3 regions of the Rhodococcus sp. NPDC057297 genome follow, and region 3 is predicted to be linked to each of the others. Evidence: riboswitches for the same ligand, from Rfam matches in the RefSeq annotation. Region 3 holds a riboswitch; each other region holds the start of a gene.
The links. Region 3 has a riboswitch for thiamine pyrophosphate ahead of ACFULT_RS02385 (3-oxoacyl-ACP reductase). Riboswitches for the same ligand answer to the same signal wherever they lie in the genome.
Positions count from the first base shown of each region.

Region 1: another riboswitch for thiamine pyrophosphate. It lies ahead of thiO (glycine oxidase ThiO); the one in region 3 lies ahead of ACFULT_RS02385 (3-oxoacyl-ACP reductase).
Region 2: another riboswitch for thiamine pyrophosphate. It lies ahead of ACFULT_RS25870 (TenA family protein); the one in region 3 lies ahead of ACFULT_RS02385 (3-oxoacyl-ACP reductase).

Region 1 covers NZ_JBHUZE010000003.1:530,010-534,084, reverse strand. The annotation lists gene ACFULT_RS12520 (ABC transporter ATP-binding protein) at 1-148, opposite strand, end outside; gene ACFULT_RS12515 (thiazole synthase) at 228-980, opposite strand; gene thiS (sulfur carrier protein ThiS) at 973-1,170, opposite strand; gene thiO (glycine oxidase ThiO) at 1,167-2,252, opposite strand; TPP riboswitch at 2,252-2,364, opposite strand; gene thiE (thiamine phosphate synthase) at 2,394-3,074, shown strand; gene ACFULT_RS12495 (NUDIX hydrolase) at 3,071-3,910, opposite strand; gene ACFULT_RS12490 (hypothetical protein) at 3,983-4,075, shown strand, end outside.
Region 2 covers NZ_JBHUZE010000012.1:109,939-114,013, forward strand. The annotation lists gene ACFULT_RS25855 (carboxylesterase/lipase family protein) at 1-283, opposite strand, end outside; gene ACFULT_RS25860 (hypothetical protein) at 381-1,043, shown strand; gene ACFULT_RS25865 (sugar porter family MFS transporter) at 1,165-2,559, shown strand; TPP riboswitch at 2,592-2,691, shown strand; gene ACFULT_RS25870 (TenA family protein) at 2,685-3,413, shown strand; gene ACFULT_RS25875 (ABC transporter substrate-binding protein) at 3,410-4,075, shown strand, end outside.
Region 3 covers NZ_JBHUZE010000001.1:508,847-512,921, forward strand. The annotation lists gene ACFULT_RS02375 (alpha-hydroxy-acid oxidizing protein) at 1-404, shown strand, start outside; gene ACFULT_RS02380 (alpha-amylase family glycosyl hydrolase) at 401-1,684, shown strand; TPP riboswitch at 1,781-1,875, shown strand; gene ACFULT_RS02385 (3-oxoacyl-ACP reductase) at 1,974-2,729, shown strand; gene ACFULT_RS02390 (LLM class flavin-dependent oxidoreductase) at 2,729-4,000, shown strand; gene ACFULT_RS02395 (TetR/AcrR family transcriptional regulator) at 3,988-4,075, opposite strand, start outside.

The DNA of each region.
Region 1 (4,075 bases), on a different contig from region 3:
GACCCAAAATCATCCGCATCGTCGTCGACTTCCCCGCACCATTAGGCCCGAGAAACCCCGTCACAATCCCCGGCTTCACAGAAAAAGACAGATCATCGACCGCCTTCACCGCACCGTACTGCTTCGTCAACCCCGTCACTTGAATCATGGGATCCACTGTGTCAGGCCGAGGGGTGCTCGCACATCGCCCGCGAGTCTCGACTCGACTCATCCTTTCGGATGACCACTCACATAGGGGAGCTGGCCTGAGCCCAGAAACGCTTGGGAATGCGGCCCGCGCGGCGGGCCTCGAAGCCGGCGCTCACCGCGTGCCGCATCGCCGACGCCATCAGTGCGGGATCCTTGGCGCGGGTCACGGCGGTGGCGAGAAGGACTGCGTCGCACCCGAGTTCCATCGCCAAGGCTGCGTCGCTCGCGGTGCCGATGCCTGCGTCGAGGATGACGGGCACGCCTGCCGCGTCGACGATCATCTCGATGTTGTGCGGGTTGGAGATGCCGAGTCCGGTGCCGATCGGTGCTCCGAGTGGCATGACGGCGACGCAGCCGATGTCTTCGAGTCTGCGTGCCAGGACGGGGTCGTCGGTGGTGTACGGGAGTACGTTGAACCCGTCGTCGACGAGTTGCTCTGCGGCCTTGACCAATTCGATGGCGTCGGGCAGCAGTGTTCGCTCGTCGGCGATGACTTCGAGCTTCACCCAGTCGGTTTCGAGCGCTTCACGTCCGAGCTGTGCGGTGAGAACGGCTTCGGAGGCGCCGCGACAACCGGCGGTGTTGGGCAGGGGTGCGATGTCGAGCTTGCGCAGTAGATCGAGGACACCGGTGCCGCCTGCGGCATCGACGCGTCGCATGGCCACGGTGGTCAGCTCGGTGCCCGACGCCACCAGCGCCTCTTCCAGGACGGTCAGGTTCGCTGCTCCTCCGGTTCCCATGATGAGTCGGGATTCGAAGGTTCTGTCCGCGATCGTCAGCACGTCAGCCACCCTGCACCGCGGTGAGGATTTCGATGGTCCAGCCGGGTTCGACGGTGGTGGCGTCCCATCGACTCTTCGGCAGGACTGTTCCGTCGACGGCGACGGCGATGCCCGTGTCCGGCATGGACAGATCGGCGAGGAGTCGACGCATCGTCAGCCCCTCGGAAAGTGCGTGTTCTTCGCCGTTGACGGTGATCATCGGTGCCTTCCTGTCTCGAATCGGGCTGGATCTGCAGCCTTGGCTTCGGGGAGTGTGTCGCCGGTGAGTAGTGCGGCGACAGCGTCTGTGGTGATGGGTGTCAGCAGGATTCCGTTGCGTCCGTGCCCGGCGGCGACGATGACGCGTTCGGAGATGCGGCCGATGAGCGGTAGGCCGTCGGGGCTCATGGGGCGCAGTCCGGCGGCGGCTTCGTGTAGTTCGTATTCGCCGATGCTGGGCATCAGGCGTTCGGCGTCGGCGATGAGGTCTCGGACTCCGGCAACGGTGACCTGGGTGTCGTGGCCGGATTCGTACTGGGTGGCGCCGACGACGAGGCCGTCGCCTCGTGGCACGAGGTAGATGGGGCGGCCGTGGACGCTGCCTCGGATGGTCCGGCTGGGCGGTGCCGTCGCGCTGGGTCGTCGTCTGAGTCGGAGTATTTCGCCTTTGACGGGTCGGACAGGGATGTCCGGGAGAAGGGCGGAGACTTGCGCTCCGGCGGCGACGACGATTCGGTCGGCGGTCAGGGCGTCGAGGTCGGTCACCCGTTCGGCAACGAAGTCGACGCCTGCTGCGGATGCTGTCAGCGCGTCGACGAGGGCGCGGTTGTCGACGGCCAGTTCCGTCGGCGCCAGAAGCCCGAGGCGGATGTTCTGCGCGAGCGATGGTTCGAGTTCGCGGATCTCCGCTCGGTTCAGGATGTCCAGCTGATGCCCGTGTGCGCCGACGAATTCTGCGATGGTCCGCAGGTCCTGGGCGTCGGCGGCGTCGAGTGCGACGGTCAGGGAGCCCGATGCTGTGAACACGTCGACTCCGAGCTCGTGTGCGAATTCAGGCCAACGGGCAAGCGAGTGCGCTCCGAGGTGCAGAAGTTCGTGTTCGCCCGGCCATCCCTCGGACAGCGGCGCGAGCATTCCGCCTGCCACCCAGGACGCGCCCGACCCGATGTTCGGGTCGTAGAGCTGCACCGACCACCCGTCGCGCTGCGCCCTGGCTGCGACGGCCAGGCCGATGACACCGCCTCCGACGACAGCGAGCGTTCCGAGCTGCGACTTGCCGAACTGCGACTGTTCGAACTTCACCGAGAACCACCCTCACTCCCTGCGCCGGCATGATCCGGTTCAGGTATTGACGGTAAGGACGGGCGTGTCCACTCTCAGCCCCGCGTACCTCGGGACTCCCGTGTATCTGTCTTTCCGACGAGAAGACTACCGTCTGGAGACGTGCATCCCACTCAGAGCTCCCGTGAACGCTTGAACTCTGCCCGCCTGTACCTGTGCACCGACGCCAGGCGCGAGCTCGGCGATCTGGCCCAGTTCGCCGAGGCGGCACTGTCCGGCGGCGTCGACATCATTCAGCTTCGCGACAAGAACTCCGCCGGTGAGCGCGAGTTCGGTCCGCTGGAGGCCAAGGACGAACTGGCTGCGCTGGCCGTTCTGTCCGCGGCGACACGGCGTCATGGCGCGCTGCTGGCCGTCAACGACCGGGCGGACCTGGCGCTGGCATCCAACGCCGATGTCCTGCATCTGGGCCAAGGCGACCTGCCGGTGCATTACGCGCGGCAGATTCTGGGACCCGACGTGGTGATCGGGCGCTCGACGCAGAACCGTAGCCAGGCGAGTCTTGCCGCCATCGAGGACGGTGTGGACTACTTCGCGACCGGGCCCGTGTGGGCGACGCCGACGAAACCGAATCGCAAGGCTGCGGGTCTGGAACTTCTGCGCAGCACGGCCGACTCGGCTCCGTCTCGGCCATGGTTCGCCATCGGCGGAATCGACGCCGACAACGTCGACGAGGTTCTTGCGGCCGGCGCGGACCGTGTTGTCGTCGTCCGCGCCATCACACAGGCCCGCGACCCGCAGGCTGCAGCTCAGGCGCTGGCGGAGAAGCTGAAGAGCAACTAGCTCAACCAGCCGAGGACAGTCGACGGCGGGAGCACCTGCACCGCCGTCGGAAGCCGTTCTTTCAGGCCGCGATCTGCGGTGACGAGCGCGGTCAACGCGCTGCCGTCGTGTGCGCGCCTGGCGAGTTCGTCGTCGCCGCTGCCCGACGCATGGATGACGGGGACTCTGGCGTCGTCGAATCGGGCTGCGCGCGCGTCGCCTTCGAGGACGGCTTCGATGGTGGTGAGCCACCCGTAGGTGCCGCCCGGAAGTTCGACGGTGCGTGGCAGCGCGTCGGCGAGAGAGGTCAGCAGGTCTCCTGTTGCGCCGCTGCGGTCTTTCCACCAGCCGTTGGGGCGGGAGCCGAGCACGTTTGCGGTGTCCAGAAGGACGCGCAGGGGTTCGGTCCGCAAGGTGGGCCAGCTCGCCGCGAAGCCGGGGTGCAGCGGTAGGGCGTCGACCATGCTTTCAGGAACCCAACGCAGTTCGGTGCTTTCACCGTTCGGGGTGGTGAGCAGCTGTGCGTCGGTGTCGGCGACGACGGTGGTGTACGTCCAGCCACTGGGAGCCGTCGCGGTGAGCTTCTCTCCGCGGACGTTCAGCCGAGCCGCGCCGATTCCTGCTTCTTCGTCGGCTTCGCGTACGGCGGCCGTCACTGCGCTCTCGTGCGAGTCCTTCGCGCCGCCGGGAAGCGCCCACGTTCCGCCCTGGTGGCTCCAGAGGGCGCGGTGTTGAAGCAGTACTGTCGGCTCGCCGTCCGCGGACGGTGCACGAAGGAGCAGACCTGCGGCTCCGTACCTTCCCCAGTGCCGCGTGCCGTTCTCCCCGACTACCCACCCGTCACCGTCGCCGCGCATACCTCCACACCTTAGGGGACTGGACCTTCGGTGTGTTCGCCGTCCACGTACGCACCGCGGGCGGAAACTTATATGCTCGAACCTGTGAACGTGGTCGGCACTACACCTACTGCTGCCGTACCTCCCACGACGGCCACCACGGCCTCGGAGAGCGACTCGCGGCGC
Region 2 (4,075 bases), on a different contig from region 3:
CGTCGGGCTCCGGCGCCCACACGTTGAGCGACAGGCAATCCTCCGACATCGGAATGTCGGGATCGATGGGTACCGGGTTGTCCAGGCCCTGCGGAGCGACGGACCCGAAGTGCCGGCAGTCCCGTGGCTGCGTCCACGGTTCGACGGGCCGCGGGGATCGGAATCGATGTTCACCGTCCGTCGGCGCCGCGTAGGGAATGCCTTTCCACGCGTGGACCGACCCGTCCTGATGGCCGATCACGTCGCCGTCGGGCGTGCGCACCTGGCATGTCGTCTCGCTCATGGCCCCTCCTACGATCTACCGGCGTTCGCCAACGTACCAACTCAGCGTCGGCGCGGATCGTCGTTCATCTCTGCGCAACGTTCTTTATGCTGGGCGTATGACGCGAGTCCGGATCTATGCCGGTGCAGCATGCGGGCTTGCCGCCGTGGTCATGTCCGGGTGCAGCACGCAGTCGTCGGGGAACGCAACGGCACCGCTGGCGACGGTGAACACCGATCCGCCGTCGGTGGTCAGAACAACCACACCTTCAGCCGCGACAACTCCGCCGTCGACTCCCGTGCCGACGACTCCCGTGCCGACGACCACGCTGCCGTCGACGACGATCTCGACCGCCGCGCCCGCGATCGCCGACCCCTCTCGTTACGAGGGGCTCAGCGGCTTCTACTACTTCATCTCTCCTACCGGCAAATTCGAATGCGCGGTGTTCATCACCGATGCGTCGGTCGCCGGCTGCCACGGCGAGTTCCCGTCGAATGCTCCTCGGGTGGAGGGCAGCGGCGCCCCGGATTCGCTGGTAGCGCCCAACACGGTCGAGCTCACGGCAGGCACCGCGGCGCGATTCCTGAGCTCCGGCGATCCTAGGTTCCATCGGTTCGACGCCATCGCCACTCCGCTCCCCTACGGTGAAACGCTCTCGATACCCGGGTCGGGTACGTCGAACGGCATCACGTGCAGGGTCGACGAGCTCGCCGGGGTCTCCTGCGTCGACCAGGTAGGGCATGGTTTCACCGTGTCCGACACGGCGTTCGAGTTGAAGTGACCGGTGTGTTTCGCAGTGCGAACGACCGGGCATAAGCTGACAGCCGTGCGGCGAGACCGCCGCACGATCATCTGTCGCGGCCGAGAGCACTGAGCTCTCCGACCGGGGAGGAGTTTTCCCGATGTCCACCACGCCGACTCGACGCAACGCCAAAGTCATAGGCGTCAGCGTCGCCGCCGCGGTCGGCGGCTTCCTGTTCGGTTTCGACAGCTCCGTGATCAACGGGGCCGTCGACGCCATCGAGGGCCGTTTCTCGCTGGGTTCGTTCACCACCGGTTTCGTCGTCGCCATCGCGCTGATCGGCTGCGCCGTCGGCGCCTGGTTCGCCGGCTCCCTCGCAGACCGATGGGGTCGCAAGAAAGTGATGGTGCTGGGCTCGGCCCTGTTCACCATCTCCTCGCTGGGATCGGGCCTCGCCTTCAGCGTCCCCGACCTGATCCTGTGGCGCATCCTCGGCGGCCTCGGTATCGGTATCGCCTCCGTCATCGCGCCTGCCTACATTGCAGAGATCGCTCCTGCGAAATGGCGCGGAAGCCTGGCGTCGCTGCAGCAGCTCGCGATCACTCTCGGCATCTTCGCCGCCCTCCTGTCCGACGCTCTGCTGCAGGGCGCCGCGGACGGCGCATCCAACGACCTCTGGCTCGGCCAGGAAGCCTGGCGCTGGATGTTCCTCGTCGGCGTCGTACCCGCCCTGATCTACGGCCTGCTCGCGGTCACCATCCCCGAGTCACCTCGCTACCTCGTCGGCAAGCATCTCGATCAGGAAGCTGCCGACATCCTCGCCAACATCACCGGCGAACTGCATCCCGACGAGCGAGTCCACGAAATCCGTCTCACACTCCGCAAGGAGGAGAAGGCCTCGTTCGCCGACATCCGCGGACCGAAGTTCGGGCTCCAGCCGATCGTGTGGGTCGGCATCGTCATGGCCGTCCTGCAACAGTTCGTCGGCATCAACGCGATCTTCTACTACTCGACGACGCTGTGGAAGTCCGTCGGCTTCACCGAGGACCAGTCCTTCACGACCTCGGTCATCACCTCCATCATCAACGTGACGATGACCTTCGTGGCCATTCTGTTCGTCGACCGGATCGGCCGGCGCAAACTGCTCCTGGGTGGTTCGGTAGGTATGTTCGTCGGCCTGCTGATGGCCGCGGTCTCGTTCTCCCAGCAGATCGGCAGCGGCGACGACGTCTCCCTCCCGAGCCCCTGGGGTGCCGTCGCGCTGATCGGAGCGAACCTGTTCGTGATCTTCTTCGCCGCCACCTGGGGACCCATCATGTGGGTTCTTCTGGGCGAGATGTTCCCCAACCGCATGCGCGCCGTGGCCCTCGGAATCGGCACCGCCGCCAACTGGCTCGCCAATTTCGCTGTCACCCTTGCATTCCCGCCACTCACCCAGGCCGTCGGCCTGTGGGTGATCTACGGGTTCTTCGCCATCATGGCTGCAGTCTCGTTCTTCTTCGTGAAATCGAAGATTCCCGAGACCAACGGCATGGAACTCGAAGACATGCAGTAACGGATCGCCGACGAGGGTGCTATGGTCGGCGATGTTCTGACACGGGGTGCGTCCGTACATGCGGATGCTGAGATCACACCCGTCGAACCTGATGCAGGTAATGCTGACGAAGGGATGTCAAGGCGATGACTACGCCTGTGCACTCGGTGCACTCCGAAAGACCCGGCGATTCCGGTCGCTTCACGAACAACCTGTGGGACGCGACGGCGGATCTGCGCGCCGCCATCGATGATCTCGAGTTCCTCGGGCTCCTCGGTGACGGCACGCTGCCGCTGGACGCGTTCCGCACGTACATCGCACAGGACGAGCTCTACCTGGCCGGATACGCCAAGGCCCTGTCCATCCTGGCGTCGAAAGCGCCGGACACGCAGACGGCGGCGTTCTGGGCGTCGTCTGCGGCAGGTGCCGTCGCAGAAGCGTCACTTCACGCGTCACTGCTGTCCAGCGACGCGCTACCGAGCCCCGGGTCGGTGATCGAACATTCACCGGCGTGCCTGGGCTACGTCTCGTACCTCGTCGCCACTGCAGCGACGGAACCCTACGCCGTTGCGGCCGCGGCTGTTCTTCCCTGCTACTGGATCTACGCCGATGTGGCAGTTCGGTTGTCGCTCGCGGCGCGGGAAGTGTTGCAACGCAACCCCGAACACCCCTATGCACGGTGGGTGTCCACGTACGATTCCGACGAGTTCCGTACGCTCGTCGACGGCGCCCGCGTCCTCGTCGACGATGCGGCCGCTGCAGCCACGGACGCCCAGCGCGACGCCATGGCGCAGGCGTTTCGCGTCGCGACAAGATACGAACTGATGTTCTGGGACACAGCACTTCACCCGACGCCGTGGCCGGTGGCACGATGAAACGATTACTCGCCCTTGCATGCGCCGCGATCTCCGTCGCGGGCCTGACCTCGTGCGCGCAGTCGAACGATTCGGACACGATCAGATTCGCACTCGACTGGACACCCAACACCAATCACACCGGCTTGTACGTAGCCCTCCAGGAGGGCTACTTCGCGGACGCCGGACTGGACGTGGAGGTGTTGCCGTACAACAACACTTCGTCGGACACCCTCGTCGATTCCGGTAACGCGGAGTTCGGGATCAGCACGCAGAGCTCCACCGTTTTCGCGAAAGCTGCGGGTGCGCAGATCGTTTCGGTGCTCGCCCCCCTCCAGCACTGGGCAACGGCAATCGGTGTACGCGCAGACCGTGACGACATTCCGAGCCCCAAGGCATTGGACGGCAAGGTGTACGCGGGCTTCGGTGACACCGGTGAGAAAGCAGGGCTCCGACAGGTCATCCAGAACGACGGCGGTAGAGGCGAATACGAGACCGTGGTTCTGGGGACGTCGGCGTACGAAGCCGTGTACTCCGGTACCGCGGACTTCACCGTCTCCTATCTCGCATGGGAAGGCATCGAAGCAGAGCACAGCGGGACTCCGATGAAATACTTCGAGAACACCGACTACGAATTCCCCGACGCGTACGCGATCACCATCAGCGGCAACGAGAACTGGCTG
Region 3 (4,075 bases):
ACGGTCCGATCGTCCTCAAGGGGATCTGCACCGTCGGCGACGCGAGGTCGGCCGTCGAGCACGGAGTCGACGGCATCGTGGTGTCCAATCACGGTGGACGCCAGATCGACGGCGCGCGAGCATCGTTGGACGCACTGCCTGCCATCGTCGACGCCGTCGGTGATCAGGTGACGGTGTTGTTCGATTCCGGGGTGCGCACGGGGGCCGACATGGCCAAGGCGCTTGCGCTCGGAGCGGACGCGGTGTTGCTCGGCCGGCCGTTCCTGTACGGCCTTGCACTCGGCGGGCAGGAGGGTGTGGAGCACGTACTGCGCTGCATTCTGGCCGAATTCGATCTGGTCACCAGCTTGTCCGGGCACACCGGTGCCGCCGAACTCGGCCGGGAATCCGTGGTGCGCGCATGAGTCCGTCCTGGGTCGAGCACGCAATCTGGTGGCATGTCTATCCTCTCGGATTCGCCGGTGCGCCGGTACGAGAGTGGGACGGAACCTCCTTGGCCGACGAGCATCGGTTGCTCAAGGTGGTCGAATGGCTCGACTACGCACTGGAACTCGGAGCATCCGGCATCGCACTCGGTCCCATCTTCGCCTCGGAAGGCCACGGGTACGAGACCGTCGACCACCTGCGCGTCGATGCGCGGCTCGGTACCGACGAGGACTTCGACACCGTGATCGACCAGGCGCACAGCCGGGGGATGAAGGTCATGCTCGACGGTGTCTTCAATCATGTAGGACAGAGCTTTCCACGGTTCCGGAGTGCTCTTGCCGGGGACTCCGACGCGGCATCCTGGTTTCATCTCGACGCCTCCGGGCGTCACCGCAACTTCGAAGGTCACGACGAGCTCGTCGCGCTCGACCACAGCAGTGCCGCAGTGCAGGACTACGTCGTCGACGTCATGCAACACTGGCTCGGCCGCGGCGCCGATGGGTGGCGTCTGGACGCGGCGTACGCTGTGCCGCCGGAGTTCTGGGCGACCGTACTACCTCGGGTACGGGAACGGTTCCCCGACGCGTACTTCCTCGGCGAGGTCATCCACGGTGACTACGCACAGATCGTGCAGCGGAGCTCGCTGGACTCGGTGACCCAGTACGAGCTGTGGAAGGCGACGTGGAGTGCAATCGCGGAGCAGAACTTCTTCGAGCTCTCGCACGCCCTCGGGCGCCACAACGAGTGGCTCGACACCTTCGTGCCCGCCACGTTCGTGGGCAACCACGACGTCAATCGCATCGCCAGCACCATCTCCGACGAACGGCATCTCCCCCACGCGCTCGTCACGCTGTTCACCACTGGTGGAACACCGATGATCTATTACGGCGACGAGCAGGGCTTCCGCGGCGTCAAGGAGGAACGCGTCGGCGGCGACGACGATGTCCGTCCCGAATTCCCCATGACTCGTGAGCAACTCGATCCGGCGGGATGGTCGACGTTCCACCTGCACCAGGAACTGATCGGACTACGTCGACGCGCCCCGTGGCTGCACACTGCGAAAACCGAGACCGTCGAGCTGGCCAACACCGCGATGCTCTATCGGGTCCACAGTGGAAACAACGCACTGCACGTCGCACTGAATCTCGGCGACGATACCGTCGACTACCGCATTTCCGGCGAAGTCCTGGCAGGTGCTGCGTCCGTGGACGGCGGACGGACGACGGTGCCGGCACACGGATGGGCGGTCATCGGCTAGCTCGATCGTAGGATGATCTATCACTCTCTAGAGATTTCGTTAGATCACCGTAGAAGGAGTGATAGACGGTAGTGCCCAGCGAAGGGGCTACAGTGTGCAGTCGACACGGGGTGCCGCACCGATGCGGCTGAGAACACACCCGTCGAACCTGATCTGGTCAGCACCAGCGGCAGGCGTGGAGCCTGCGGAATGCCCCGGTATTCCTAGGGATGTCAGCGCGGTCGGTCGTTGGTGCCGAGCATCCGTGCATCCTCACGTTCGTGGTGTCCACCGAGCGAGAGGCACAAGTATGAACTTCGATCGTCAGACCGTCGTTGTCACCGGAGCCGGACGGGGCCTGGGAACTGCAGTGGCCCGCGCGTTCGCTGCGCAGGGAGCACACGTCGTCGTCAACTATCGTCGTAGCCGCGAGGCTGCGGAGGCACTGGCGTCGGAGATCGGTGGTGTGGCCGTCGCTGCCGACGTCACCGATCCCGCCCAGGTCGACGCCCTGTTCACCGCAGCCGAGCAGCATTTCGGCACGTCGGTGACCACCGTCGTCAACAATGCTCTCGCCGATTTCTCGTTCGACGGTGACGCGCGCAGCAAGGCGGACACCATCTCCTGGGCCCAGTTCGACGCCCAGTTCCAGGGCGCAGTGCGCGGTGCTCTGAACACGACTCAGCGCGCGGTGCCGGGTATGCGGGCCGCCGGATCGGGCCGGATCGTCAACGTCGGCACCAACCTGTTTCAGAACCCCGTGGTGCCTTACCACGACTACACGGCATCGAAGGCCGCTCTTCTGTCGCTGACCAGGACGCTTGCGGCCGACCTCGGCGGCGACGGCATCACCGTCAACATGGTGTCCGGCGGCCTGTTGCGCACCACCGACGCGAGCGCCGCGACGCCGGAGGAGGTCTTCGACTTCATCGCCGCCTCCACTCCATTGAAACGTGTGGTGACGCCCGAGGAGTTCGCCGATGCGTTGCTGTTCTTCGCATCGCCGTGGTCCCGTTCGGTGACCGGCCAGAATCTCGTCGTGGACGGTGGATTGGTCAAGGACTGATGATGCATCTGAACGCCTTCCTGTACAACTGCGGTCACCACAGCGCCGCCTGGCGACATCCGCGTTCGCGCGTCGAGGACCTGGGCGATATCGGGTACTACGAGAAGCTCGCACGGACGGCGGAGCGCGGCAAACTCGACGCGGTGTTCTTCGCCGACGGCCACTCGGTGCGTGACCCGGCAGGAGCGGGAACTTGGTTTCTGGAACCGATCACCGCCCTGACGGCGATGGCGCGGGTGACGACGCACATCGGTCTGGTGACCACGGTGTCCACCACGTTCTACACACCGTTCCACGCCGCGCGGCTGCTCGCCTCCCTCGACCACATCAGCGGCGGACGTGCCGGATGGAACGTCGTCACCTCGATGTTCGACGCCGAAGCGCGCAATCACGGCTTCGACGAGATCCCGCCTCGGGGTGAGAGATACGCGCGTGCCGAGGAGTTCGTCGACGTCGCCCTCGCTCTGTGGGACACGTGGGACGCCGATGCTCTCGTACTCGACCGTGGCGGCATGTACGCCGATCCGGACAAGGTGAATCGGATAGACCACTCGGGCAAGCATTTCCGGGTCGACGGTCCGCTGACGGTCCCTCGTTCACCGCAGGGCCGGCCGGTGCTGTTCCAGGCAGGTGCGTCGGGGCAGGGCCGGGATCTGGCCGCCCGCTACGCCGAGGCGATCTATGCAGTCGCCTACGATATCGAATCCGGCGCGGCGTATTACGCGGATGTGAAGGCTCGGATCCGCAGTGCTGGACGGGAACCCTCGTCCGTCGGCGTCATGCCCGGCCTCGTGACCTACGTCGGATCGACCACGGCCGAGGCGAGAGCGAAGAAGGACGAGCTCGACGCCTTGTTGCCGGTGGAGCAGTCGTTGAGACAACTGAGCATGTTCGTCGAACAAGACTGCAGTGCGTGGGAACTCGATGCTCCTGTCCCTTCATTGCCTCCCATCGAGGAATTCACCGGGCCCCACGGACGGTACGAGACCATCCTTCGGATCATCGCGAAAGACTCTCCGACCGTCGGTGAGCTGCTCGGCACGCTCGCCGCGGGCGGCGGCCATGCGACGATGATCGGCACTCCCGAGTCCATCGCCGACGAGATCGAGGCCTGGATCGACGGCGGTGCAGCGGACGGCTTCAACCTGATGCCCCCGCTGTATCCGGACGGTTTGGATGACTTCGTCGACCACGTAGTACCTGTCCTGCAGTCGCGGGGGCTCTTTCGTCGGGACTACACCTCCAACACGCTGCGTGGTCACCTCGTCTGATCGGGACGTGTATTCACGAGCGGACCGAAGACTGCGCGATCGACGAAGTCGACGAGCGCATCGAGTCCATGCGAC